Regions from separate parts of the Metabacillus sp. KH_069 genome, predicted to be linked through region 1. Evidence: riboswitches for the same ligand, from Rfam matches in the RefSeq annotation. Region 1 holds a riboswitch; the other holds the start of a gene.

What was found. Region 1 has a riboswitch for lysine ahead of AC3ISE_RS19095 (Na+/H+ antiporter NhaC family protein). Riboswitches for the same ligand answer to the same signal wherever they lie in the genome.
Region 2: another riboswitch for lysine. It lies ahead of AC3ISE_RS16640 (aspartate kinase); the one in region 1 lies ahead of AC3ISE_RS19095 (Na+/H+ antiporter NhaC family protein).

Annotation. Positions count from the first base shown of each region.
Region 1 covers NZ_CM174460.1:3,784,041-3,799,031, reverse strand. Annotated here, with positions in the region: gene AC3ISE_RS19160 (MetQ/NlpA family ABC transporter substrate-binding protein) at 1-819, shown strand, start outside; gene AC3ISE_RS19155 (carboxymuconolactone decarboxylase family protein) at 990-1,358, shown strand; gene AC3ISE_RS19150 (YuzK family famiily protein) at 1,556-1,726, shown strand; gene sufC (Fe-S cluster assembly ATPase SufC) at 1,906-2,691, shown strand; gene sufD (Fe-S cluster assembly protein SufD) at 2,709-4,013, shown strand; gene AC3ISE_RS19135 (cysteine desulfurase) at 4,013-5,233, shown strand; gene sufU (Fe-S cluster assembly sulfur transfer protein SufU) at 5,223-5,660, shown strand; gene sufB (Fe-S cluster assembly protein SufB) at 5,699-7,096, shown strand; gene AC3ISE_RS19120 (DUF72 domain-containing protein) at 7,621-8,478, shown strand; gene AC3ISE_RS19115 (sulfite exporter TauE/SafE family protein) at 8,499-9,323, shown strand; gene AC3ISE_RS19110 (bifunctional metallophosphatase/5'-nucleotidase) at 9,339-10,742, shown strand; gene AC3ISE_RS19105 (YunC family protein) at 10,804-11,106, shown strand; gene yunB (sporulation protein YunB) at 11,237-12,004, shown strand; lysine riboswitch at 12,079-12,261, shown strand; gene AC3ISE_RS19095 (Na+/H+ antiporter NhaC family protein) at 12,400-13,962, shown strand; partial or broken gene AC3ISE_RS19090 (sodium-dependent transporter) at 14,172-14,991, shown strand, end outside.
Region 2 covers NZ_CM174460.1:3,289,566-3,304,556, reverse strand. Annotated here, with positions in the region: gene AC3ISE_RS16685 (endonuclease MutS2) at 1-1,999, shown strand, start outside; gene AC3ISE_RS16680 (DUF350 domain-containing protein) at 2,021-2,425, shown strand; gene AC3ISE_RS16675 (AMP-binding protein) at 2,682-4,370, shown strand; gene fadR (fatty acid metabolism transcriptional regulator FadR) at 4,577-5,161, shown strand; gene AC3ISE_RS16665 (enoyl-CoA hydratase) at 5,211-5,984, shown strand; gene AC3ISE_RS16660 (electron transfer flavoprotein subunit beta/FixA family protein) at 6,060-6,833, shown strand; gene AC3ISE_RS16655 (electron transfer flavoprotein subunit alpha/FixB family protein) at 6,887-7,864, shown strand; gene trxA (thioredoxin) at 8,024-8,338, shown strand; gene uvrC (excinuclease ABC subunit UvrC) at 8,663-10,435, shown strand; lysine riboswitch at 10,503-10,686, shown strand; gene AC3ISE_RS16640 (aspartate kinase) at 10,816-12,048, shown strand; gene AC3ISE_RS16635 (YslB family protein) at 12,091-12,525, opposite strand; gene AC3ISE_RS16630 (succinate dehydrogenase cytochrome b558 subunit) at 12,852-13,460, shown strand; gene sdhA (succinate dehydrogenase flavoprotein subunit) at 13,491-14,991, shown strand, end outside.

The DNA.
Region 1 (14,991 bases):
TTAAGTGCTGTATTCGCAACATCCGCTTTCGCTCTTGCTGCTTGTGGTTCCGGTGGCGGAAACGGAGAAGGAGAAGATACAAAAACGCTTAAAATTGGTGCATCAAATGTACCTCATGCTGAAATCCTTGAAGAGGCACAACCGTTGCTTGAGGAAAAAGGCATTGAACTGGATATCGTGCCGTTCCAGGATTATATCCTGCCAAATAAATCACTTGCTAGTAAAGAAATTGATGCAAACTATTTCCAGCACGTTCCGTATTTAGAGTCTCAAATGGCAGAAAATAAAGACTATGACTTTGTTAATGCAGGCGGCATCCATATCGAGCCAATCGGTGTTTATTCTAAAAAACATAAATCGTTAGAAGATATTCCAGATGGCGGCACAATTATCATGAGTAATTCTGTAGCTGACCACGGCCGCATGCTTTCATTGCTTGAGAGCGAAGGATTAATCACAATTAAAGAAGGTGTCGATAAAACGACTGCAACAGTTGATGATATCGATGAAAACAAAAAAAATCTTAAATTCAAAGCAGATGTAGAAGCAAGCATTCTGCCTCAGGCTTATAACAACGACGAAGGCGATGCCGTTTTAATTAATACGAACTATGCAATTGGTGCAGGTCTCAATCCTCAAAAAGATGCGATTGCACTTGAAGGTTCAGAATCACCATACGTTAACATTATCACTGTCCGCAAAGGCGACGAAAACAAAGAAGAAATCAAAGCTTTAGTTGAAGTGCTTCATTCAAAAGAAATTCAATCATTCATTGAAGAAAAATATGAAGGTGCAGTTGTACCTGTAGACGGAAAATAAAAGGCAAGAGAGCATCGAAACATGGTGCTCTCTTTTTTTGTCTGAAAAGGTCAGTATAATATAGTAGAAATTAGGAATAAATGCTTCCCGAAAAACTCTTTTTACGCATACATCTCCCTCATTTTTTGCATACTAACGGTGATTAATATCAGGAATGGAGCTGAAAAAAGATGCAGCATTTTGAAGCGAGAAACAGCAGTGAAGCCGCTTTGCATAATTACAAAGAGGGTCTCGGTGTTTTTACAGAGAAGATGCCTGAGCTTGCACACCTCTATAATGAATTCACGCAAGAATGTTTTAAAGAAGGAACACTTTCCCAAAAAGAAAAGCAGTTAATTGCGCTGGGCATCAGCATCTATTCACAAGATGAATATTGCATTATTTATCATACAAAAGGGTGCTTAGATCAAGGGGCAAGCGAACAGGAAATATTAGAAACGGTCGGAGTGACTGCAGCATTTGGCGGCGGTGCAGCAATGAGCCAATCGGTTACCTTAGTCCAAGAATGCATCACAGAATTGAATCAGCTTAAGCAATAGCATACTCGAGCATATCGGAGCATTTATATAAGATTGCATTCTTAAATGCTGAAATCATGTATGAGGAACCATGATCCTTTCATATCCATCTATATGATGTTTGAGGCTGTTTTGTCGAGGTGTTATCATGTAATAGTACTAATTGATAAACTTTGAAAGGATGATTCATTATCTACGCAAGTCAGCAAAAGCTTGATTTGAATTACACAACTGAAATGGAAAAAGCCTTAATGCAGTCTCATAAAATGGGATATGCAGTGTACAGCAGAAACCATGAAAAGCGTATGGAAGTAGAAAAGAATCGTGAAAAAGATTATCAGCAAAGCAAACAGCTATTTGCAGAATTAGACCGCAAAATGAATTCATAGAACAATCTTAAAGGAATCAGTCACTGGCTGGTTCCTTTTGAGTTATAAATAAATCAGGCACAATCAGGCAAGCCTCCGAAAAAGTTGTATTCACATTTCATTTGTTATAAAATTAGAATGAGAATAAAATGAGAATGATTAAATTGAGATCTTATAGATTATTGGAGGTATAGTTATTTATGGCAGGTTCTACTTTAGTTATTAAAGATTTACATGTTGAAATCGACGGAAAAGAAATTTTAAAAGGTGTAAACCTTGAAATAAAAGGCGGAGAATTCCACGCGATCATGGGACCAAATGGTACTGGTAAATCCACATTATCATCTGCGATCATGGGGCACCCTAAATATGAGGTAACAAAAGGAAGCATCACACTTGACGGTGAAGATGTTCTTGAGATGGAAGTAGATGAGCGCGCACGTGCAGGTCTATTTTTAGCAATGCAATATCCAAGTGAAATCAGCGGGGTTACTAATGCTGACTTCCTTCGTTCTTCTATTAATGCACGCAAAGAAGAAGGACAGGAAATTTCTTTGATGAAATTCATCCGCAAAATGGACTCTAACATGGAATACCTTGAAATGGATCCTGATATGGCACAGCGTTACCTGAATGAAGGATTCTCAGGCGGAGAGAAAAAACGCAATGAGATTCTTCAATTAATGATGATCGAGCCTAAAATCGCGATTCTTGATGAAATCGATTCAGGTCTTGATATCGATGCATTAAAAGTTGTTTCAAAAGGCATTAATCAAATGCGCAATGAAGATTTCGGCTGCCTGATCATCACTCACTATCAGCGCCTGTTAAACTACATCACACCTGATCATGTACACGTAATGATGCAGGGACGCATCGTTAAATCAGGCGGTCCTGAGCTTTCACAGCGTTTAGAATCAGAAGGCTATGACTGGATTAAACAAGAGCTTGGCATCGAAGACGAAACTGTTGGTCAAGAAGCGTAAGCGTTAGGGGGATTAAGATGACAGTAGAGACGAAATTCAACCACGACTATGTCACGGGTTTCTCAAATGAACTCGGTGAACCGGAATGGCTTAAAGAACTGCGCTTACAAGCTCTTGCAAAAGCTGAAGACCTTGCAATGCCAAGACCGGATAAAACGAAAATTGATAAATGGAATTTTACACAATTCCAGACACATTCAGTTAAAAGCAAACCTTTAGCATCTCTTAATGATTTAAGTGATGAAGTAAAAGCTTTAATCGATCTTGAAGATGAGAATAAAAATCTATATATCCAATTGGATACAACACCGGCTTATACATCTCTGTCTCAGGAATTAAAAGACCAGGGTGTAATATTTACGGATATTCATACGGCTGCACGCGAACATTCTGAGCTTGTGCAAAAGTATTTCATGACTGACGGAGTAAAAGTTGATGAGCATCGTTTAACAGCTCTTCATGCAGCTCTTATGAACGGCGGAGTATTTGTATATGTTCCTAAAAACGTTGAGGTAACAGCACCTCTTCAGGCTGTGTATGTGCATGAAAATCCTGAAACGACTCTTTTCAACCATGTGATCGTTGCAGCAGATGACAACAGCTCTGTCACTTATGTTGAAAACTACATTTCAACGACAGAAACAGAAGGATCGATTTTCAACATTGTAACGGAAGTATTTGCAAACAATAATGCAAAAGTTACTTACGGTGCTGTAGACCATTTAAATAAAGGTGTTACAACGTATGTAAACCGCCGCGGAACTGCTGCACGCGATGCACGTATTGAATGGGCGCTTGGTTTGATGAATGACGGCAATACGATTTCTGAAAACACAACAAACCTGATGGGTGACGGCTCTTATGGAGACACGAAATCTGTTGTTGTCGGACGCGGAAGTCAAATTCAAAACTTCACAACAAAAGTCATTCACTTCGGCAAAAATTCCGAAGGCTACATCTTAAAGCACGGCGTAATGAAAGACAGTGCTTCATCTGTCTTCAACGGCATCGGCAAAATCGAACATGGAGCTTCTAAATCAAATGCAGAGCAGGAATCAAGAGTTCTTATGCTAAGCGAAAAAGCACGCGGAGATGCAAATCCGATTCTATTAATAGATGAGGACGATGTAACCGCTGGACATGCTGCTTCTGTAGGCCGCGTTGATCCGCTTCAATTGTATTACCTGATGAGCCGCGGAATTCCTAAAGTAGAAGCTGAGCGTCTTGTCATTCATGGTTTCCTTGCGCCTGTCGTTAAGGTTCTGCCAATTGAAGGCGTGAAGAAACAGCTTGTTGAGGTAATTGAAAGGAAAGTTAAGTAATGAATATCCAAGATATCCGTTCACTCTTCCCGATATTGGATCAGCAAGTAAATGGACAGAATCTTGTTTATCTTGACAGTGCAGCGACTTCTCAGAAGCCGCTGCCGGTCATTGAAGCGTTAGACCGCTATTATAGAGAATATAATTCAAACGTTCATCGTGGAGTTCATACACTGGGCACTAAAGCTACAGATGGCTACGAGGGAGCGCGCGAAAAGGTAAGAAAGTTCATTAATGCTCATTCTGCAGAAGAAATCATTTTCACACGCGGTGCTACTACTGCATTGAATACAGTAGCAGCAAGCTATGGACGTGCAAATCTTCAAGCCGGCGATGAGATAGTGATTACACATATGGAACACCATGCTAACGTTATACCTTGGCAGCAGCTTGCCAAAGCTACTGGTGCGACACTGAAGTATATTCCTTTGCAGGAGGATGGCACGATTTCCCTTGAAGATGCCCGTGAAACGATTACAGATTCAGCTAAAATTGTTTCTGTCATGCAAGTTTCAAATGTATTGGGAACAATAAATCCTATAAAAGAAATTGCTGAGTTAGCCCACAGCAAAGGTGCGATCATGGTTGTTGACGGTGCGCAAAGTGCTCCGCATATGAAAATTGATGTTCAAGATTTGAATTGTGATTTCTTTGCTTTTTCAGCTCATAAAATGTGCGGCCCGACTGGTGTTGGAGTTCTGTACGGAAAAAAAGCGCTTCTTGAAAACATGGAGCCTGTTGAGTTTGGCGGCGAAATGATTGACTTCGTCGGATTATACGAATCCACATGGAAAGAGCTTCCCTGGAAGTTTGAAGCCGGAACGCCTATTATCGCAGGTGCAATCGGGCTTGGTGCTGCCATTGATTTCCTTGAAGAAATCGGTATTGAAAACATTGAAGCATATGAGCACAAGCTTGCTGATTACGCACTTGAGAGATTGTCGGAAGTTGAAGGAATCACAATATACGGTCCTAAAAAGCGTGCTGGTCTTGTAACGTTCAATATTGAAGATGTGCATCCTCATGATGTTGCCACAGTACTGGATGCTGAAGGCATAGCAGTTCGGGCCGGCCATCACTGTGCACAGCCTTTAATGAAATGGCTGAATGTTTCCTCAACAGCTCGTGCTAGTTTTTACCTGTACAACACAGAAGAAGAAGTTGATAAGCTTGTTGCAGGAATCATAAAAACAAAGGAGTACTTCACGAATGTCTTTTAATAATCTGGACACTCTGTACCGCCAGGTCATTATGGATCACTATAAAAACCCGCGGAACAAAGGTGTACTCGAAGATAGTTTAACTATAGATATGAATAACCCTACATGCGGCGACCGTATTCGCTTAACGCTGCAGATTGAAGACGGCAGCATTACGGATGCAAAGTTCGACGGTGAAGGCTGTTCGATTTCAATGTCATCAGCATCAATGATGACTCAGGCGATTAAAGGTCAATCGGTCGAAACGGCTTTAAAGCTTTCTAAAATCTTTTCAGACATGATGCAAGGAAAAGATTACGATGATGACGTTGAGCTTGAGGATATTGAAGCATTGCAAGGTGTTGCTAAATTCCCTGCACGAATCAAATGTGCAACACTTGCCTGGAAGGCGATGGAAAAAGGGGTCCATAGCCAAGAAAAAGAATGAGGGCAGACCTCATTCTACTATGATTGGAGTGAAAACGGATGGCTAAAAAAATGCCAGAAATCGGCGATTACAAGTATGGATTTGCTGATAAAGACGTTTCGATTTTCCGTTCTAAGCGCGGATTAACTAAAGAAATTGTTGAAGAAATTTCTCGCATGAAAAGCGAGCCGCAATGGATGCTTGATTTCCGTCTGAAATCACTGGAGCATTTCTATAACATGCCAATGCCTCAATGGGGCGGCGATATGGCTGCACTTAACTTTGATGAAATTACGTACTACGTAAAACCATCTGAAAAATCAGAGCGCTCTTGGGATGAAGTACCTGAGGAAATCAAACGCACGTTTGATAAACTAGGAATTCCTGAAGCAGAGCAAAAATATTTGGCCGGTGTTTCAGCTCAGTACGAATCTGAGGTTGTATACCACAATATGAAAGAGGATCTTGAAGATCTTGGTATCGTCTTTAAAGATACAGATACAGCTCTTAAAGAAAACGAAGATATTTTCAGAGAGCATTTCGGCAAAGTGATTCCTCCGACAGATAACAAGTTCTCAGCACTTAATTCAGCTGTATGGTCTGGAGGATCATTCATCTATGTGCCAAAAGGCATCAAAGTTGATACACCGCTTCAGGCATACTTCCGCATTAACTCTGAAAACATGGGTCAGTTCGAACGTACGCTGATTATTGTTGATGAAGGCGCACATGTGCACTATGTAGAGGGCTGTACAGCTCCTGTTTACACGACGAATTCACTTCACAGTGCTGTAGTTGAAATTATCGTTAAAGATGGCGGCTACTGCCGTTACACAACCATTCAAAACTGGGCGAACAACGTATTCAACCTTGTTACAAAACGTGCAGTTTGTGAAAAGAACGCAACAATGGAATGGATCGATGGAAATATTGGATCTAAATTAACAATGAAATACCCGGCTGTCATCCTTAAGGGTGAAGGCGCGCGCGGTATGACATTATCCATTGCATTAGCAGGCAAAGGCCAGCATCAGGACGCAGGTGCGAAAATGATTCACTTAGCACCTAATACGTCTTCAACGATTGTTTCAAAATCAATCTCTAAACAAGGCGGTAAAGTAACATACCGCGGAATTGTTCACTTTGGCCGCAAAGCTGAAGGCGCACGTTCAAACATTGAGTGTGATACGTTAATCATGGATAATCAGTCTACATCTGATACAATTCCATATAACGAAATCTTCAATGATAACATCTCTTTAGAGCATGAAGCTAAGGTTTCAAAAGTATCTGAAGAACAATTATTCTATCTCATGAGCCGCGGTATTTCAGAAGAAGAAGCAACTGAAATGATCGTAATGGGATTCATTGAGCCATTTACAAAAGAACTTCCAATGGAATATGCGGTTGAAATGAACCGTTTAATCAAGTTCGAAATGGAAGGCTCTATCGGTTAATAAGAATGAAGAAAAGCTCACCAGTCGCGGTGAGCTTTTTTGTATGGGGAATGATATGAGGGTTGGATTATAATACCCTTCTAATATATGAAGTTTTTTAAAAAGCGGATAGGAATACTTTAGAGACCTTCTTTAAATGTGAAGTGCTTTAAAACCCGGATTGGACACTTTAAAACAGCACCCGTATAAGTGAATTGCTCCAAAAACCGGGTTGCAGCACTTTATAGCAGCACCCGTATATGTGAAGTGCTTTAAAACCCGGATTGGAGCACTTTATAGCATGATCTGAATCAGTGAAGTGCTCCAAAAACCGGGTTGCAGCACTTTATAACAGCACCCGTATATATGAAGTGTCTAATAAAAGATTGAAAACACACTACAGGTAATCTTCAGTAAGCCGAGGGAGTACCTGCCCAAGACGTTTGTGCTTTTCTTAACTTCACAGGCCATGCAGAATGAAAATATCTTATCCATGTAGTATCATAAAAGAACCGACAAAAACGAAAAAGGAGGCTGAACGCAGATTGATCTATATTGGACTTACAGGCTGGGGAGATCATGATTCGCTTTATCCTAATGGGATTTCGTCCGGAGACAAGCTGAAGGAATACTCGGGACATTTTCCGATCGTTGAAGTGGATGCAAGCTTCTATGCTGTTCAGCCTCAGCGCAACGCAGAAAAATGGGTGAAGGATACGCCAGACAGTTTTCAATTTATCGTGAAAGCGTATCAGGGAATGACAGGACATCAGCGGGGAGATATTCCTTTTGATTCTAAAGAAGAGATGTTCCAGGCTTTCCATCATTCGATTGAACCGTATCAGGCTGCAGGCAAGCTTGCGATGGTTTTATTTCAATTCCCGCCGTGGTTTGAATGCAAAAAGGAGAATGTCAGTTATTTGAGATGGTGCAGAGAGCAAATGGGCTCCGTTCCAGTTGCCTTAGAATTCAGGCATCAATCATGGTTTGTGCCTGATACATATGAAAAGACCCTCACTTTTATGGAACAGGAAAAGTGGATTCACAGCATTTGTGACGAGCCACAGGCTGGAAGCGGGTCGATTCCGGCAGTAGTGAGAGCGACAGATGAAAATAAAACGTTAATCCGGATGCACGGCAGAAATGTGCATGGCTGGACAAGACCTGCAAATGGTGAAGACTGGCGTGAGGTCAGGTATCTCTATCGGTACAATCAGCAGGAATTGCAGGATTGGCGTGAGAATATTGATCAATTGAAAGATTCAACTAAAGATGTTTATCTTCTCTTTAATAATAATTCAGGCGGAGATGCAGCAGACAATGCAAAACAGATGCAAAAGCTTTTAAATATAGAGTATGAAGACTTAGCACCTAGACAGCTGGATTTATTCAGCGGAGAATAAACGGAAATGAGTTGGAGTAAATGGAATGGGTTTTTCTTGTCCTGATCGGTTTTATTGCCGGCACGATCGGTAGTCTTGTTGGTCTTGGCGGAGGAATTATTGTTGTGCCGGCTATGCTTTTTTCCTCTGCTTATTTTACGATTTTTGAACATGTAACTCCGCAGACGGCAGTCGGAACTTCTTTGCTTGTCGTCATTTTTACTGGTTTATCCTCAACGCTTGCTTATATGAAGGTTAAAAAAGTGGATTATAGAAGCGGTTTGATTTTTTTTATCGGAAGCGGACCTGGAGGTATAATAGGCGCTTATCTTAATAAATATTTGAATTTGGATTCATTCTCCCTTTACTTTGGGCTGTTCATGATTTTTGTCTCACTGCTTCTTATGATGAGAGATAAATGGAAGCCAAAATACAGAGAGCCCGGACATGGGGATGTGATCCGCTATTATTCATCTGAAAACGGCAAAGAAGCTGCTTATTTTTACAAGCCGGTCCCTGCGGTCTTTATTTCATTTGGAGTTGGATTTATCTCAGGGCTGTTTGGAATTGGCGGCGGAGCTTTAATGGTGCCTGCAATGGTGCTGCTTTTCTTATTCCCTCCGCATATAGCAGTGGCTACGTCGATGTTCATTATTTTTTTATCGGGTATATCAAGCTCTGTTATGCATATTGCTCTTGGAAATGTGAACTGGCTTTTTGCTTTGGCTTTAATACCCGGTGCTTGGGCTGGTGGGAAGGCAGGTGCCATGATTGCGGCGAAGCTTTCTGGTAAAGCTGTAATTAACCTGCTGCGGCTCGTTCTGATCGTTGCCGGATTAAAACTGATTTATGAAGGTATTTTTTAATTGAGGAGAATGTAAATGGCAGAGACCATTCATCTATATCACACAAATGATTTACACAGTTATTTTGAAAACTGGCCAAAAGTTGCTCACTATTTGAAAAGAATGAAAAAAGAGCATGCTGCTAAAGGAGAAGACATGATTTTAGTAGACGTGGGAGACCATATCGACCGTGTTCATCCCATAACAGAAGCAACACAGGGAAAAGCAAATGTGGAACTTCTAAATGCACTAAATTATGATGCTGTTACAATCGGCAACAATGAGGGGATCACTCTCCCTCATGCGGCACTGGACACTTTATACACACATGCACGTTTTCCGGTTATTCTTTCAAACTTATACACAGAACTCGGGGAACGACCTAGCTGGGTGAAGCCTTATGAAATCATGACTCTCTCTGATGGCACTAAGGCAGTATTACTGGGAGTAAGCGTTTTTTACGAAAAATTTTATCATTTGCTTGGCTGGAAAATAAAAGATCCGTTTCAAAGTCTGAAAGAAACAATCGAGATGGTAAAAGGCGAAGCGGATATCATCATTTTGCTCTCTCATTTAGGAATTAATGATGATGAAATCGCGGCAAAAGAGTTTCCGGAAATTGATATCATACTGGGGGCGCATACTCATCATATCTTTGAAAAAGGAAAACTTCTGCATGGCGCTTTATTAACAGGTGCAGGTAAAAACTGTGGATTGGTCGGGCATATTTCACTCACTGTGGATAAATCACGCTCCTTAATCGCAAAGGAAGCTGAAGTTATTAACATTCTTTCAGAGCCTGAGTGTGAAGAAACAAAACAGTTTCTAATAAATGAAGCGATAAAAAGTGATGAGATTCTCTCAGAACCAGTCGCCATTTTAGAAGAGGATTTATCATTGGACTGGTTTGGTAAGTCTGAATTTCCGGACATTTTAGCTTCAGCTCTTAAAGAGTGGTGCAATGGTGAGGTCAGCATGGTGAATGCAGGAATGCTGCTTGAACCGCTGAAAAAAGGACCGGTTACAAAAAAAGATCTGCACCGCATTTGTCCGCATCCTATTAATCCCTGCACTGTTTATTTAAAAGGAGACGTCTTAAAAGAAGTTATTTTAGAAGCGCGCACAGAAAGGATGGAGCAGCTGAAATTAAAGGGTCTTGGTTTCCGGGGCCATGTTATGGGACGAATGGTTTTTGACGGAATTGAGGTTTTTACAGAGCCATTAGAAGACGGTCTGCACCATGTAAAAGAAATTCTGGTATCAGGGGCACCTATACAGCCAGAACGAATTTATGCAGTAGCTACAGTGGATATGTTTACACTTGGTGTCCTGTATCCATCTATTGGCCATGCGGAAAAGAAAACGTATTATATGCCTGAAATGCTGAGGGATCTGCTAGCCTGGAAGCTAAAACAGGGACATTCGTCCAAGAATGCCTAATTTTCACACTTCATGTCTGCTTTCTTCATAAATTGTAGAAGGAAGGGAGTGTGAAATAACGATGGTATCCATGACACCAATTATTATTGAAAACAATCAGTTTACAGCTATAACGGTAGCATTGCCCAAAACCAATTTTATGGCTGTTACAAGTGAGAAGGGATACATTATGTGCGGTGCGCTTGATGTAGCTTTACTCAATGAAAAATTAAAAGACCGCGGAATTATTGCTGGGCGTGCAGTCGGCGTCCGTACCATTGAACAGCTGCTTGATGCACCTCTTGAATCCATTACATTTGAGGCTGAAAATCGCGGCATACACGTCGGTATGAGCGGCAGAGATGCACTGTTAAGGATGCTGTAATAACAGCTAAACAAAAGCGCCATATTATAGCTATCGCTATTTAAATATCATTTCAAAATCATAGATGAAAAAGAATGCGTACATCCCCCCTTGCCTGCATAAACATATCATGTAAAGGGGGGATTTATTTTTGGCCAGATTCCGCAAACGCCCTCATAAGAAGGGACCGCTTCCTTTCCGATATGTATTCCTGCTGTCGCTTGTCTTTTTTATTTTTTCTACAGCTGCAGGTCTATGGATCGTCAATAAAGGAATTGAACCGACATTAATGACCGTAGCAGAAACGGAAACAAAACGGATTGCAACACTCGTTATTCAAAATGCAATTAATAAAGATATAAAAGAAGATGTTGATGTGGATGAAATGTTTGTTGTTGATACAGATGAAAAAGGGAATGTGACAACGATCGATTTTAACGCGAAGTTTGTCAGAAGCGTGCTTGCTAAAACTACAGATAAAATTCAAACGAACTTGAGAGAGGCTTCGAAAGGAAATATTGATGCACTCGAGCTTCCTGAAGGGGAACATATATCAAAAGATGAGCAGGGGGAGGGAATTATTTATTCCATCCCATTGGGTCAAGCTACAAATAATGCCCTGATCGGGAACTTGGGACCGAGGGTGCCGGTACGCTTCTATGTAGTGGGGGAAGTACAGACTGACGTAAAAGAAACGATTCAGCAGTATGGAATTAATAATGCTTTAATTGAGATTGCTGTTGAAATTGAAGTGAATGTAGAAGTGGTCATTCCCTTTTCCACTCAAACAGCTACAGTCAGAAACACAATTCCAATTGCTATTAAAGCAGTACAGGGGCAGGTTCCAAGTTATTACAATGGCGGCGGAGCGGGTTCCCCTCCCGCAATCGATGTGCCGGTGGAATCATCTGGAAGGTAACACTAGCAGGTTGAAAGTTTCATAGTTTATTGTTATAATCCATAATTATAAACTGAATACTTCACCTTGTCTCATGATGAGGTAGAGGCGCGAAAAAGAAGAGTAGATAGTGTGAGGATGACAACTGAGACCACTATACAAAAGGCTTTTTTGCCGAAGTTATGCAAACGTGTCAGCATTTGCATGGCTGGGGTTACCTTGAATAAGGGTAACACTGTCATTATGGATGATATCTATAATGGAGGGCTACTGATCGTGGAGGATAACATAACATTACACCGTAATGCGGGAAGAGTAATGATAGTTATTTTCTATCGCTACTCTTTTTTATTTGCACTTTTTTATCCCTTCCTCGTGCCGGTAGCCTAAAAAATATTTTTAGGAGGCAATATACCATGTCAGGCACTATTTATTCGATTCTTCCCCCAATCATCGCGATTCTGATGGTTATTTTAACACGGAGAGTTCTGCTTTCCCTTGGTGTTGGAATTCTTTCCGCTGCACTTATTCTTACGAATTTTTCAATTTTAGAAACACTTACGAAAGTGTATGAAGCATTTAAAGCCATCTTTATTTCAGATGGAGCATTAAACACCTGGAATGTCTTTATTCTGCTTTTTCTTTTAATTTTAGGTGTTGTTACAGCGCTTATTTCGATTTCAGGAGGCAGCAGAGCCTTTGGAGAATGGGCTCTAAAACGTGTCAAAACAAGAGCAGGCGCTCAATTTACAGCAGCCCTTTTAGGTGTCCTGATTTTTATTGATGATTATTTTAACGCACTTGCAGTCGGTCAGGTAAGCCGTCCGATTACGGACCGTCAAAGAGTATCCCGCGCAAAACTTGCTTACATTATTGACTCAACATCAGCACCTGTTTGTGTAGTTTCGCCGGTTTCAAGCTGGGGAGCCTATATTATTGCTATGATCGGAACAATTCTTGCGACGCATGGTGTCAGCGAATACACACCTCTTTCAGCATTCATGACGATGGTTCCGATGAATTACTATGTATTTGCAGCATTGGCTTTAGTTTTTGCAACAGCTTACTTCAATATTAATTTAGGAAGCATGAAGCAGCACGAAGAGCGTGCGATTGAAACAGGCGTTGTTTTTGATCCCGAAAAAGAACCGCTTGGAGATATTAAAGAAGATTTGCCTACAAGCGATAAAGGGACGATTGCAAATCTTGTATGGCCGATTATTGCCTTAATTATCGGAACGGTAAGTGCCATGCTATGGACCGGATATCAGGGTGTTCAGGGAGAAGAAGGAGTTGCTCTCACCCTTTTGACTATGTTTGAATATACCGATGTAGCTAAATCTCTAGTTTTAGGCGGATTATTCGGCTTACTCGTAACTCTTGCTCTTTATTTCAGCAAAGGAATCAGTGCTTCTTACTTGCCGAAGGGATTTCTTGAAGGCATTAAATCAATGCTGCCAGCAATCTACATCCTAAGCTTGGCCTGGATGATTGTAGACTTAATCGGTCAGCTGAAAACAGGTGAATACCTGGCAGGGATTGTTGAGCAATCGAATCTGAACACAGCACTCCTTCCGGTTATTCTGTTTATTCTTGCAGGCTTTATGGCATTTGCAACCGGGACTTCATGGGGCACTTTCGGAATTATGCTTCCGATCGCAGGTGAAATTACAGCAGCGACTGACATTTCCATGCTTCTTCCTGCGATGGCAGCCGTTCTTGCAGGGGCTGTGCTTGGGGATCACTGTTCTCCTATATCCGATACAACAATCTTATCCTCAACAGGGGCAGGAAGCCATCATATCGATCATGTTATCACACAGATGCCTTATGCCATTACCGGAGGAATTATAGCAGCGGCTGGCTATCTTGTTTTAGGATTTTCAGGAAGCATGCTTCTGGGACTTTTGACAGTAGTTGTCCTCTTAGTTGTTTTCATCCTCATCTTCAAAAAAAAGGAAGAGATTCCTTTGAAATAGGTTAAAAAGGCAGAGTTCTCCAGGACTCTGCCTTTTATTGTAAGAAAATATGACAGGTAAATCATCTTAAAATAATAATTTTTAAAAATCATTTTGACTTAGGCATAATGTCCGATTATACTATGTATAGTTATACTGAAATATCAGAAAATAGTAAAAATTATAATTCTTCCAAATTCGGGAAGAAACAGCAAAAGGGGGCTTTACACATGGATAATCGTCCACAGTGGGGAACAAGGGCAGGCTTTATTTTAGCAGCTGTTGGATCGGCAATCGGTTTAGGAAACATCTGGCGCTTTCCTGGAGTTGCTTATGAAAATGGAGGGGGATCCTTCTTCATTCCGTATCTATTTGCACTATTGACTGCAGGGATTCCGCTGCTTGTAATGGAGTTTACGCTCGGACATAAATACCGCGGTTCCGCACCACTCACGTATGCAAGACTAAGCAAGAAATTTGAATGGCTAGGCTGGTGGCAGGTCGGCATCGCATTTGTCATTTCAACGTATTACTCGGTCATCATCGCTTGGGCAATTTCATACAGCGGCTTTTCTTTAAATTTAAGCTGGGGAAAAGATACACAGACATTCCTTTTCAGCGATTATCTTCAGGTTGCAGCTTCCCGGGGAATTAGGCGGATTTGCGCCAGGCGTGCTTTTGCCACTATTAATTGTATGGGTAGTTACACTTGGTGTGCTGTTTGCAGGTGTTAAAAAAGGAATTGAACTTGCAAATAAAATTTTCATTCCTACTTTAGTGGTCTTATTCTTAATTATTGTTATCCGCGCATTAACTTTAGAAGGCGCAGCACAAGGTCTGGAAGCCTTTTTTAAACCGAATTGGGATATGATTTTCAACGGAAAAGTATGGATAGCTGCATATGGACAAATTTTCTTCAGTTTATCCATCGCGTTTGCAATTATGGTTACTTATTCAAGCTATCTTCCAAAAAAATCAGATATCACAAACAATGCATTTATTACAGGATTCGGAAACTCTGCATTTGAACTGCTTGCAGGTATTGGAGTA
Region 2 (14,991 bases), 490 kb from region 1:
GGGATTTGCAGCAGAGATTGAGCCCATGCAGGAGCTGGAGCAGCACATTCTTCACTGTATTGGCGATAATGGAGAAGTTCTGGACGGAGCAAGCGATGCTCTTCGTTCGATTCGGACATCATTAAGAACGACAGAGTCACGGGTGAGAGAAAAGCTTGAGTCGCTGATCCGATCTTCTTCTGCTCAAAAAATGCTTTCTGACGCGATTATTACTATACGCAATGACAGATATGTGATTCCTGTTAAGCAGGAATACCGTTCAGCATACGGCGGAATTGTCCATGATCAGTCTTCATCAGGAGCAACGTTATTTATCGAGCCGCAGGCAGTAGTTGACTTAAATAACACGCTTCAGCAGGCGCGCATGAAAGAGAAGATTGAAATTGACCGCATCTTAACAGAAATGACGGTGAAAGTTGCTGAAGAAGCCGAACCTCTCTTGATTAATGTAGAAGCACTTAGCGAAATGGATTTTATGTTTACGAAAGCAGCGTACTCAAAAAAAATAAAAGCTTCAAAGCCTGAAATGAATAACAGCGGAAGAATTAAACTTTTCAAAGCAAGACATCCGCTTTTAAACGCGGAAGAAGTTGTCGCAAATGACATTGAACTTGGCGCTGAGTTTACGACAATTGTTATAACAGGGCCGAATACAGGAGGAAAAACAGTAACCCTGAAAACAGTCGGTCTGTTTACATTGATGGCCCAATCAGGACTGCAGATTCCATCTCTTGACGGCTCCGAAATGGCTGTGTTTGAAAATGTATATGCGGATATCGGAGACGAACAGTCGATCGAGCAAAGCTTAAGTACATTTTCTTCTCACATGGTAAACATTGTTGATATTTTAAAGCGTGTTGACGATAACAGCCTGGTATTGTTTGATGAGCTTGGTGCAGGAACAGATCCGCAGGAGGGGGCTGCACTTGCCATCTCCATTTTGGATGAAGTTCACCATCGCGGTGCCAGAGTGATCGCCACAACGCATTACCCTGAACTGAAAGCATATGGATATAACCGTGAAGGTGTTGTCAATGCAAGCGTTGAATTCAATATTGAAACATTAAGCCCTACTTATAAGCTTTTAATCGGCGTTCCCGGCCGAAGCAACGCATTTGAAATTTCAAAGCGGCTTGGCCTTATGCAAACAGTCATTGACCGTGCAAAATCCCATATGAGTGCTGAGAGCAATGAAGTAGATTCAATGATTGCGTCGCTTGAAGAGAGCAAAAAACGCTCTGACTCAGAGCTTACTGAAGCAGAAGAACTGCGCAAAGACGCAGAAAAGCTTCATTCAGAGCTGCAAAATCAAATTCTTTCATTCAACGAAGAACGCGACAAGCTTTACGAACAGGCTGAAAAGAAGGCGGCAGAAAAAGTTGAAGCGGCAAAAGCAGAAGCAGAGTCCATTATCCGCGAATTAAGGAAGATGCAAAAAGAACACCGAACGGGTATTAAAGAACATGAATTAATCGATGCTAAAAAACGTCTTGAAGAAGCGGTGCCTGAATTTGAAAAAAGCAGCAAACAGCCGAAAACGAAGACGCAGAAGCATCAGTATGCAGAAGGCGACGAAGTGAAGGTCATCAGCTTCAATCAAAAAGGCCACTTGCTGTCTAAAGTAGGCGATAAGGAATGGCAGGTGCAGATAGGCATTCTGAAAATGAAGGTAAAAGAAGATGATCTGCAGTACATCAGCAGACCTAAGCCTGTCGAAACGAAACCTCTTGCAATGGTAAAAGGAAAAGATTATCATGTCTCCCTCGAACTTGATTTAAGAGGCGAACGGTATGAAAATGCCCTCCTTAGAGTAGAAAAATATATGGACGATGCCGTACTTGCCGGCTATCCGAGAATTTCCATCATTCACGGAAAAGGGACAGGAGCACTTCGGACAGGTGTGCAGGAATACTTGAAAAAGCACAGAAATGTTAAGAGCACCCGCTACGGGGAATCAGGCGAAGGCGGTTCAGGCGTTACGATTGTTGAATTAAAATAATCGAAATATGGGAGATAAGAAATGAATCAATTTTGGGAGAATGAATTCGTTCAGACTGCAGCTTATTTTAGCGTCGTCATCTTATGTATTGTTGTGTTTCTGACCATTTTTGAACTGGTGACCAAATATAATAACTGGGAAGAAATTCAAAAAGGCAATCTTGCAGTTGCAATGACGACGGGCGGCAAGATATTTGGAATTGCCAATGTATTCCGTTTTTCAATCGGGCAGCATGATACGCTATTTGAGATGGTCGGCTGGGGAATGTTTGGTTTCGTTTTATTGCTTTTAGGCTATTTTATCTATGAATTTTTAACGCCTAAATTCAGAATCGATGATGAAATTCAAAATGACAATCGTGCGGTAGGCTTTATTTCCATGGTCATTTCAATTGGTCTGTCCTACGTGATCGGCGCAGGCATATAAGGGGAGAAAACAGTGGAAACATTAGCGAAAGTACTGCTTGGCATATGCGGTTTGTTTATTGTAGTAGGCATTATTTTTATGGTTTTTTTCGCTTGAAAAAATGAATATTATGAAGAAAATCCGGATCTCATGACATGAATCCGGATTTTTTTTAATACAATTTAAATAATTAAAAATATTTTATATTCTGAATATAACTTTGGTATACTTTCTTTATAAGCCAAAAGTCATGATGGCAACAAAGGGAGGAAATAAAATGGAAGTTCAAAAACCTTGGCTTCATCTATATCCTGAAGAAATACCTCATTATGCTGAAATTGACAACAAGCCTCTTCAATCTTATCTCGCGCAGGCAGCACAAGAATTTCCGACAAAAACAGCTATTCATTTTTTAGGCAAGGAACTGACTTTTACAGAGGTTTATGAACAATCTTTAAAACTTGCGGGCTACCTCCAGGAGCTTGGGTTAAAGAAGGACGAAAGAGTATCTATTATGCTTCCGAATTGCCCGCAGGCAGTCATTGCTTATTATGGTATTTTATTTGCCGGAGGAATTGTCGTTCAAACGAATCCTCTTTATATGGAAAGGGAGCTTGAGTATCAGCTGAATGATTCTGATGCGAAATACATTATTACGCTTGATCTCCTTTATCCAAGAGTCTCAAAAATGAAAGCGCTGACAAGAATTGAACATATTATTGCGACAAGCATAAAAGATTATCTGCCTTTCCCGAAAAATCTATTATATCCTTTTGTGCAGAAAAAGCAGAATCAAATCGTTGTAAAAATTGAGCACAGCGGCCACACGCATTTATTCAAGGAAATCATGAAACGGGAAAGCACATCTATTGAGGAAATAGAGATAAATCCTAAAGAAGATATTGCCTTGCTGCAGTATACAGGAGGAACAACCGGTTTTCCAAAGGGAGTTATGCTGACGCATGAAAACCTGGTTGCAAATACGTCCATGTGCTCATCCTGGATGTATAAATGCAGACGCGGAGAGGAATCAGTGCTTGGCATATTGCCGTTCTTCCATGTTTACGGGATGACAGCGGTTATGAATCTATCGATTATGCAAGGCTTTAAAATGATCCTGCTTCCCAAATTCGATGCGACGGATACCCTTAAAGCCATTGATAAATTAAAACCTACGCTGTTCCCTGGAGCACCTACTATTTATATTGCATTATTAAACCATCCGGATTTGAAAAACTATGATCTTTCATCAGTTGAATCATGTATTAGCGGATCAGCTCCGCTTCCGGAAGAAGTCCAGGAGAAATTCGAGCGGGAGACTGGCGGAAAGCTTGTGGAAGGCTACGGCTTGTCAGAAGCATCGCCTGTTACACACTCAAACTTCCTCTGGTCACATCGGAAAAAAGGAAGTATAGGAGTGCCATGGCCTAACACAGAATCTATTATTCTTTCTTTTGAGACGGGAAAGCAGGCAGAATACAATGAGCTTGGAGAAATTGCTGTGAGAGGTCCGCAGATCATGAAAGGGTACTGGAAAAAACCAGAGGAAACAGAAGCCGTATTAAAGGACGGATGGCTTTTAACCGGTGACATTGGCTATATGGATGAAGAGGGATATTTTTATATCGTAGACCGGAAAAAAGATATGATAATAGCCGGGGGATTCAACATTTATCCGCGTGAAATCGAAGAGGTTTTATATGAGCATGAAAAAGTGCAGGAAGTAGTAGTAGCCGGCATACCGGACCCTTACCGGGGAGAAACGGTGAAGGCATATATCGTTTTAAAAGAAGGGGCGGAAGCGACTGAACAGGAATTTGACGAATTTGCCCGCAAGCATATGGCAGCATACAAGATCCCGAGAATCTATGAATTCCGCAAAGAGCTTCCGAAAACAGCAGTCGGGAAAATTTTAAGGCGCTCACTTGTAGAAGAAGAAAAAGAAAAATTAAAAAATGCCAATTAATCAGGAAAAAACGCTGTATTAAATATAATGATAAGCAATAAGAATAGAAAAATGATAAAGAACCATCTCTTCCTATTGCTGAGAGGGTTCTTTTCATCTATTATGATGAAAGATAAAATCATTCTTTCTTCTTGACAGATGGATGATGTAATTTTATGATTACAATATGAATGATGATTCATTCAGTTTGAAAGGACGAATTCATATTGAAACAGAAAAGACCAAAATATCTCCAAATTATAGATGCGGCTGTCATAGTTATTGCTGAAAATGGCTATCATCATGCACAGGTTTCGAAGATTGCCAAGCAGGCAGGAGTCGCAGACGGAACCATTTATCTTTATTTTAAAAATAAAGAAGATATCCTGATTTCTTTGTTTCAGGAAAAAATGGGCGTATTTATCGAAAAAATTCAACAAGAAATAGCAGGAAAGGACACAGCGGCGGAGAAGTTATACATGTTGATAGAAAAACATTTTTCTCTTTTAGCCGAAGATCATCATCTTGCCATCGTTACCCAGCTTGAACTCAGGCAGTCAAATAAAAATCTGCGCCTGAGAATCAATGAGGTTCTGAGAGGGTATTTAAACATTCTTGATTCGATTATTCAAACAGGAAAAGAAACATCCGAATTCAGTGAAGCCCTGGATACACGCCTGGCGAGGCAGATGATATTTGGAACCATTGATGAAACGGTGACAACATGGGTCATGAATGATCAGAAATTTGATCTGACTGCACTTGCAGGAAGCGTTCATGAACTTATGATCAAAGGCTGCGGAAGGGTTTAGCAAAATCCTTCCTGACGTAATTGTTTAAATGCATAAGGAGGCCTGAGCTGTGAGTTATTTAAATGTTAAAGTAGAAGATTATGTTGCGGTCGTAACCATTCACCAACCTCCCGCAAACGCCCTTTCATCTTATGTTTTGAAAGAGCTTTCATCCCTGATGGATGAGTTTGAAGCAAAAAAAGACGTCAGGGTCATTGTCATTAATGGCGAGGGAAGATTCTTCTCAGCAGGGGCTGACATCAAGGAATTTGTTTCAGTGCCGAACGGGGAAGAGTTCTCTAAGCTTGCTGCAAACGGACAGGAACTTTTTGAGAGAATTGAAACATTCAGAAAACCAGTCATCGCATCGATTCATGGAGCTGCTCTAGGCGGGGGCCTTGAGCTTGCAATGAGCTGTCATGTAAGGCTTGTTACCGAGAATGCAAAGCTCGGGCTGCCTGAGCTTCAGCTTGGACTCATTCCAGGCTTCGCCGGCTCGCAGCGTCTTCCTAAGTATGTAGGAGAAGCGAAAGCGCTTGAAATGCTGCTGACAAGTGAACCGATCTCAGGAGCAGAGGCAGCCAAATACGGTCTTGCCAACCATGCTTTTGCAGAAGAAGACTTATTAGATGAGACGATGAAGCTTGCGAAGAAATTTGCTGCAAAAAGCCCGATATCTGTCAGTGCAGCCATCGATTTAATCAATGCTTCTAAAACACTTCCGTATCATGATCGGGTGAAAAAAGAAGCGGGCTATTTCGGTACAGTATTTGAAAGCGCAGATGCAAAAGAAGGAATCAGTGCTTTTCTTGAGAAAAGACAGCCGCAGTTCAAAGGCGAATAAATGATATGATAAAACGTTCCTGACGTTTTTTCTATACAACTAAATTGAATGCTTAACGTAAATAGGGGGATGGACATGAATATTTATGTAATCATGAAGAAAACGTTTGATACGGAAGAAAAAATAACGCTTCAAAACGGCAAAATTAATGAAGATGGCGCAGAATTCATTATTAATCCTTATGATGAGTATGCGATTGAAGAAGCAATTCAGATCCGCGATGCAAACAGCGGTGAAGTAACCGTTGTGACAATCGGCGGGGAAGAAGCTGAAAAAGAATTGCGAACAGCTCTTGCAATGGGGTGTGACAAGGCTGTATTAATTAATACGGAAGATGATCTTGAAGATGGAGATCAATTCACAACTTCTAAAATTCTTGCTGAATTCTTCAAAGATAAAGATGCAGATCTAATTTTAGGAGGAAATGTTGCGATTGACGGCGGATCTGGACAAGTAGGACCTCGTCTGGCTGAGCTTCTTGACATTCCTTATGTAACTACGATTACAAAGCTAGAGATTGATGGAAACAAAGCGACAGTCGTACGCGATGTTGAAGGTGATTCAGAAGTCATTGAAACGACATTGCCGTTGCTTGTTACCGCACAGCAGGGTCTGAATGAACCGCGCTATCCTTCTTTGCCGGGTATCATGAAAGCAAAGAAAAAGCCTTTGGATGAACTCGAACTGGATGATCTTGATCTCGAAGAAGATGAAGTTGAGCCTAAAACAAAAACAATCGAAATTTATATGCCGCCTAAAAAAGAAGCGGGTAAAGTACTTCAAGGGGATTTAGATGCACAAGTGAAGGAATTGGTATCTCTTCTTCGCAACGAAGCAAAAGTAATCTAAGTATTACCTGAAAGCAGATTTTTCAATCAAACGTATAACAGGGGGACTTTATAATGGCAAGAAAAGTGCTGGTATTGGGAGAAGTACGCGATCAATCATTGCGCAACGTGTCTTTTGAGGCGATTGCAGCAGGGAAAACGGTATCCGAAGGCGGCGAGGTAACAGCTGTTTTAGTTGGAGACAGTGTAGCAGCTTTAGCTGAAGAAATGATTCATTATGGTGCAGACCGCGTCATTACAGTTGAAGACGAAAAATTGAAAACGTATACACCTGACGGCTATTCACAGGCATTGCTTGCCGTTATCGAAGCTGAAAAACCGGAAGGTCTTGTTTTCGGGCATACAGCTCTTGGAAAAGACTTATCACCGAAAATCGCTGCAAAGATTGGATCCGGACTTATTTCAGATGCTACAGATTTAGAAGTAGCAGGCGGAAATGTCGTATTCACACGTCCGATCTATTCAGGAAAAGCTTTCGAGAAAAAGATTGTGACAGATGGAACGATTTTTGCAACAATCAGACCAAATAACATTGCTCCTCTTGAAAAGGATGAAACAAGAACGGGTGAAGTTTCTTCTGTTTCTGTGGAGATCAAAGATCTTCGCACAATCGTAAAAGAAGTGGTGCGCAAAGCAACAGAAGGTGTTGATCTTTCTGAAGCTAAAGTCATTGTAGCCGGCGGACGCGGAGTAAAAAGCACAGACGGCTTTAACCCGCTGAAGGAGTTATCAGATGTTCTCGGCGGAGCAGTCGGAGCTTCCCGCGGTGCCTGTGATGCTGATTATTGCGACTACTCGCTGCAAATCGGCCAAACGGGAAAAGTTGTCACTCCTGACTTGTACATTGCATGCGGTATTTCTGGAGCGATCCAGCATTTAGCCGGTATGTCTAACTCCAAGATTATTGTTGCAATTAACAAAGATCCTGAAGCAAACATCTTCAAAGTAGCTGATTATGGCATTGTCGGAGATCTATTTGAAGTTGTACCGATGCTGACGGAAGAGTTTAAGAAATTAAAAGTTCATTCTTGATTCCTAAAAACACGCTCCCAGCGGCGTGTTTTTAATTTGAATGAAAAAATGTTTTTCATCACAAAGTAAGGGAAAAGGAATAGTGAGCAAAAAATTAGCAGGTCACATTCTTTAATGCTATACTTTAGGCATCACTTGAACATTTAGGAGGAAAATATAATGGCAATTACTAATGTAACAGATCAAACTTTTACAGCTGAAACTAGCGAAGGCGTCGTACTGGCAGACTTTTGGGCTCCTTGGTGCGGACCTTGCAAAATGATTGCACCGGTTCTTGAAGAGCTTGATCAGGAGCTAGGCGATAAAGTGAAAATCGTTAAACTTGATGTTGACGAGAACCAAGAAACAGCAGGCAAATACGGTGTTATGAGTATTCCGACATTGCTTGTTTTCAAAAACGGCGAAGTTGTAGACAAAACAGTTGGCTTCCAGCCTAAAGAAGCTCTAGCTGATCTATTAAATAAACACGCATAATTAAAATGAAATTAGATCCGGTATTCCGGATCTTTTTTTATGTCTGCAAAAACGGTCATCTGCCGAAAAAATTGTCAATTATTGCTCAGGAAATGATTTGGTGCAATAGTCCTGAAATTTAGGGAGGTAAGTGCCTGCAGTCGAAAGCAGCGGGCAACATTTATAATCAAAAACAACAATCTATGCAAAAAAGCCGATGGAATAGAATCCTTGGAGGCAAACAAAAGACTCCCTCCCTCTAAAATGGTACAATAAAGGGAATAACTTGGCGCTGATGACCGATACTTATTCTGCGCTAATCTTTAAGGAAACGGAGTGTCCGCTATGGAGCAACTAATTAAAGAAAAGCTGGCACTTCTGCCAGATCAGCCGGGCTGTTATTTAATGAAAGACCGTTTCGGAACGATTATTTATGTTGGAAAAGCAAAAGTTCTTAAAAACCGGGTGCGGTCTTACTTTACCGGCTCACATGACGGGAAAACACAACGGCTCGTAAATGAAATCAAGGATTTTGAGTATATCGTCACGTCTTCGAATATTGAGGCGCTGATTTTAGAATTAAATTTAATTAAAAAACATGATCCTAAATACAACGTCATGCTAAAGGATGACAAAACGTATCCTTTTATTAAAATTACAGCTGAACGGCACCCTCGGCTGATTGTTACGAGAAATGTCAAAAAAGATAATGGGAAGTATTTCGGTCCATATCCGAACGTCCAGGCGGCCAGAGAGACCAAAAAGCTGCTCGACCGTCTTTATCCGCTTAGGAAATGTACTACGCTTCCTGATAAAGTTTGTCTCTACTATCATATCGGACAATGTTTGGCCCCCTGTGTCTATAAGGTAACACAAGAGCAAAACAGGCAAATGGTCGATGAAATGTCCCGTTTCTTAAAAGGCGGCTTTAAGCAGATTAAAGAAGAACTTTCAAAGAAGATGCTGGCTGCTGCTGAGAACCTGGATTTTGAACGGGCAAAAGAATACCGGGATTCCATTGCGCATATAGATGCAACCATGGAAAAACAGAAAATGACACTGAATGATTTTGTCGATCGTGATGTGTTTGGCTATTCCTATGATAAAGGCTGGATGTGTGTTCAGGTTTTCTTCATCCGTCAGGGTAAATTGATCGAGCGTGATATTGCCATGTTCCCGCTGTACCAGGAGCCAGAGGAAGAATTTTTAACGTTTCTTGGCCAGTTTTATTCCAAGAACAATCATATTCTGCCTAAAGAAATACTGCTGCCTGAAAGCGTTGATCATGAAATGGCAGAACAGCTTCTTCACGTTTCAGCCATCCATCCAAAGCGCGGCAAGAAAAAGGACCTGGTGCTGCTTGCACATCAGAATGCCAAAATCGCTTTAAAAGAAAAATTTTCACTCATTGAGCGTGATGAAGAAAGAACAATCAAAGCAATTGATCAGCTTGGTGAAAAAATGGGAATCTATACACCGGCAAGAATCGAAGCATTTGATAATTCAAACATACAAGGGACAGATCCTGTATCTGCGATGATTGTGTTCATAGATGGCAAGCCTGCCAAAAAAGAGTACCGCAAGTACAAAATTAAAACAGTGCAAGGACCAGATGATTACGAGTCTATGCGTGAAGTTGTCCGCAGAAGGTACACGCGCGTGTTAAAAGAGGAGCTGCCGCTTCCTGATTTGATTATCATTGACGGAGGAAAAGGGCACCTGGCTGCAGCTCAGGATGTACTTGAAAATGAACTCGGATTATCCATCCCTGTCGCAGGACTTGTAAAGGATGAGAAGCATCGGACTTCTAATTTAATGCTCGGGAGTCCTCCGGCTGTCATTGAACTTGAACGCAACAGCCAGGAGTTTTATCTTCTACAGCGAATTCAGGATGAAGTGCATCGGTTTGCGATTACTTTTCACAGGCAGACAAGAGGAAAAACAGCCTTTCAATCGATCCTGGATGATATACCAGGCGTTGGGGAAAAACGTCGCAAGACTTTGCTCAAGCATTTCGGTTCTGTAAAAAAAATGAAAGAAGCAAGCCTCGAAGAGCTGATGGCGGCGGGAATTCCGGCAAACACGGCACAGCTTATTGCAGAAAAATTGAAAGAATAGATTGCACAAAGACAAATTCTTTGCTACAATTCTAACTAATTTGATAACCAGATCGTTTAGTTCGTTAAATGATGGTAGAGGTGCGAACTTCAAGAGTAGCCCTTCCGAGGACAATGGAATCCTTTGAAGATGGGTGAAAGGGGAGAGTCGCCGAAGCAAAAAAAGAGCCATTTCTTACTTTTGCTGGTTTTGCGTTTAATAGACGTAAAATTGTCAAGAAGATGTATTTTTCTTGGAGCGCTATCTCATTGTATGAATGAAGTTCCATTATTCGTTTATGCAAGCAATGAGATAGAGAATCTCATTGCTTTTTTGCGTTTTCTGAGATTCTCCCTTTTACCTGCTGACGATCAATATAACTTGAAAGGCGAGAGGCTGATATGGGTTTAGTTGTACAAAAATTTGGAGGCACATCTGTTGGATCTCCGGAAAAAATCATGAATGCTGCAAGAAGAACAATCGAGGAAAAAATGAACGGGAATGATGTCGTTGTTGTTGTTTCGGCAATGGGGAAAACAACGGATCATTTAGTTTCACTGGCAGCTGAAATCACTCAAAAACCGAGCAAGCGCGAAATGGATATGCTTCTGTCAACGGGAGAACAAGTGACAATTTCTCTTTTGACGATGGCTCTTCAGGCACAAGGATACGATGCAGTTTCTTACACAGGCTGGCAGGCTGGCATTAAGACTGAAAATGTCCACAGCAATGCGAGAATTTCAGGGATTGATTCAGAAAAAATTAATAATCAGCTACAAGCTGGAAAAGTAGTTGTCGTTGCTGGCTTTCAGGGACTAGCAGACGGACAGGAAATAACGACGCTCGGCCGCGGGGGTTCAGATACGACAGCTGTTGCGCTGGCTGCTTCTCTAAAAGCTGATAAATGTGATATTTATACAGATGTAACAGGTGTCTTTACGACAGATCCGCGCTTTGTAAAAAGTGCAAGAAAATTAGACGGCATATCTTATGATGAAATGCTTGAGCTTGCTAATCTTGGAGCAGGCGTTCTCCACCCCCGGGCTGTTGAATTTGCAAAAAATTATGGAGTTCCCTTGGAAGTCAGATCAAGCTCAGAAAAAGAAAGAGGCACGTTAATTGAGGAGGAAACAAAGATGGAACAGAATTTAGTTGTTAGAGGAATTGCGTTTGAAGATCAAGTTTCAAGAATAACGGTTTGCGGATTGCCAAGCGGCCTTTCCGCTCTGTCAACCATTTTCAAAACGCTTGCAAGCCACGGAATTAATGTAGATATTATTATTCAAAGTTCAACAGACAGCAGCCTGGCCTCTCTATCTTTTTCGGTGAAAACAGGTGATGTGGAAGAAACGGTTCACGTGCTTGAAACCTATCAATCAGAGCTTGGCTTTGAAAAAATAGAATCAGAAGGCGGCCTTTCAAAAGTTTCCATCGTCGGATCCGGCATGGTATCAAATCCTGGTGTAGCGGCAGAAATGTTCGATGTTCTTGCTCAAGAAGGAATTGAAGTGAAAATGGTCAGCACGTCTGAAATTAAAGTGTCAACTGTTATCAGCCATGCTGACATGGTAAAAGCGGTTGAAGCGCTGCATGATGCCTTCGAATTATCACAGCAGCCTGCACAGGTGCTTTAAACGATATAAAAAAAGGGGTGGGTATACTAGATACCCATCCCTTTAATCGTTGCCGAATTCCATGTCTTTGTAGTCCCATTTCACTGTAAAATGCACTTTATCCGCACGTTTTTTTACTTGTTCATAGGTTTCTGTAATCTGCTTGTTCATCCGCTGCACCTGCTGGGCCAGAAATCCCGCTTCAAGCTGAAAAGAAGGCTCTTTCATTGTTTTGAATCTTGTTTTGATCAGTTCGCTCTCAAGCTGAAATTCCATTTCATCTTTTTTCTTATGTACCAATGAAAGAGTTCCAAAGCCGGCTAATGAAAAGAAAGCAATAAGCTCTTCAATTGATTCTGCAGGATATTTGCGCGCAAGGCTCTTGCCTGCCCAGTAAAGCATAGATGCGGACTCGTTTCCAAGAATATCAGGAATAAGAACTTCCCGCAGCAGCTCATAGGCGAATGCGGGCACTTGCATGTCCCTCAGCTGCGTCATATCGATTTGTTCGCTGGTTTTTTTCACATTCTTCCCCTCTTTCTGACTTTATTATATATCAAGTTGGGCGGGTAAGAACATGCAATAAAAGTAAATTACAAGCTCCAAAATCGCTTTGAAAGTATTTCAGGAAAGTAAAAATAGGGAGAAAATAAGATTTGTCACAAAATTAAAATTTATGAACGCGTTTTCTTGACGCTGTAACTCGTTGGGAGTACAATAAATTTGTCACATTTTATCATACAATGTTTATTTTTTAAAAGATTGCCGGGAATAGGAGAAACATTAAAAAAAAGATTTTAAGATTACTAGGGGGTTATGTTGAGATGGCTGGAAACAGAGAGTATTTGAACCGAAGACTTCATTCTTTGCTTGGAGTTATTCCGGTTGGCGTCTTCTTAATTCAGCATCTTGTTGTAAATAACTTTGCAACAAGAGGAGAAGAAGCATTTAATAATGCTGCACATTTTATGGAAAGCTTGCCATTTAGAGTTGTTCTGGAAACTTTTATTATATTCCTGCCGCTTTTGTACCATGCGATCTATGGAATCTACATTGCGTTTACAGCTAAAAATAATGTAAGCAAGTTTGGCTACTTCCGCAACTGGATGTTTATGCTTCAAAGGATTTCTGGCGTGATTACACTTATCTTTGTATCCTGGCATGTATGGGAAACAAGAATTGCAGCCGCATTTGGCGCTGAAGTGAATTTTGACATGATGGCCTCCATTTTCAGTAATCCATTTATGATTGTATTTTATGTTGTCGGTGTCGTTTCAACGATTTTCCACTTTGCAAACGGACTGTGGTCATTTGCTGTGAGCTGGGGAATTACTGTGACACCAAGATCTCAGCTGATCTCAACTTATGTGACGATCGCACTTTTCCTAGCATTATCTTACGTTGGAGTCAGCACTATTTTTGCATTTGTTTAATAGGTAATAGAACCAAAGGGAGTGGGCCAGATGAGTAAAGGTAGAATAATAGTCGTCGGTGGTGGCTTAGCGGGCCTAATGGCTACGATCAAAGCTGCAGAAACTGGCGTTCATGTAGATTTATTTTCTTTAGTTCCAGTTAAGCGCTCTCATTCAGTTTGTGCTCAGGGCGGAATCAACGGAGCGGTTAACACAAAAGGGGAAGGCGATTCTCCTTGGGAGCATTTCGATGATACAGTATACGGCGGGGACTTCCTTGCAAACCAGCCTCCTGTAAAGGCAATGTGCGAAGCAGCACCTTCCATTATCCATTTGCTTGACCGTATGGGAGTTATGTTCAACCGTACTCCTGAAGGTCTTCTGGACTTCCGCCGCTTCGGCGGAACGCAGCATCACCGTACAGCGTTTGCCGGAGCAACAACTGGACAGCAGCTGCTTTATGCACTTGATGAGCAGGTGCGCCGCTATGAGGTTGCCGGATTAGTAACGAAGTATGAGGGCTGGGAATTCCTTGGGGCTGTTCTCGATGATGATGGCGTATGCCGCGGTATTACTGGTCAGGACTTAACGACAATGGAAATGAAAGCATTCCGTTCAGATGCCGTTATTATGGCAACAGGCGGACCTGGAATCATTTTCGGAAAATCAACAAACTCTGTCATTAACACAGGATCAGCTGCTTCAATCGTCTATCAGCAGGGTGTGCATTATGCAAATGGAGAATTCATTCAAATTCACCCAACAGCAATTCCTGGAGATGATAAACTGCGTCTGATGAGTGAATCGGCACGCGGAGAAGGCGGTCGTGTCTGGACGTATAAAGACGGTAAGCCTTGGTACTTCCTTGAGGAAAAATATCCTGCATACGGAAACCTTGTGCCTCGTGATATTGCAACACGCGAAATTTTTGACGTGTGTGTATCTCAAAAGCTTGGAATCAATGGAGAAAACATGGTTTACCTTGATCTCTCTCATAAAGATCCTAAAGAGCTTGATATCAAACTTGGCGGAATCATTGAAATCTATGAAAAATTCATGGGTGATGATCCCCGCAAGCTTCCAATGAAAATCTTCCCTGCTGTTCATTATTCTATGGGCGGACTTTGGGTTGATTATGATCAAATGACGAATATCCCTGGACTATTTGCAGCAGGCGAATGTGATTACTCTATGCACGGAGCCAACCGTTTAGGAGCGAATTCATTGCTGTCTGCCATCTATGGCGGTATGGTTGCAGGACCGAAAGCAGTCGAATATGTGAGCGGTCTTGATGTATCTGCTGAAGATCTTTCTTCTTCATTATTTGACGGTCATGTGAAACAGGAAGAAGAAAAATGGCAGAACATCATGAACTTAAATGGAACTGAAAATGCATATGTTCTTCATAAAGAGCTTGGCGAATGGATGACGGACAATGTAACGGTTGTCCGCTACAATGATAAATTGCTTAAAACAGATGAAAAAATTCAAGAGCTTCTTGAAAGATATGAAAATATCAACATTAATGATACAGCTAAATGGAGCAACCAGG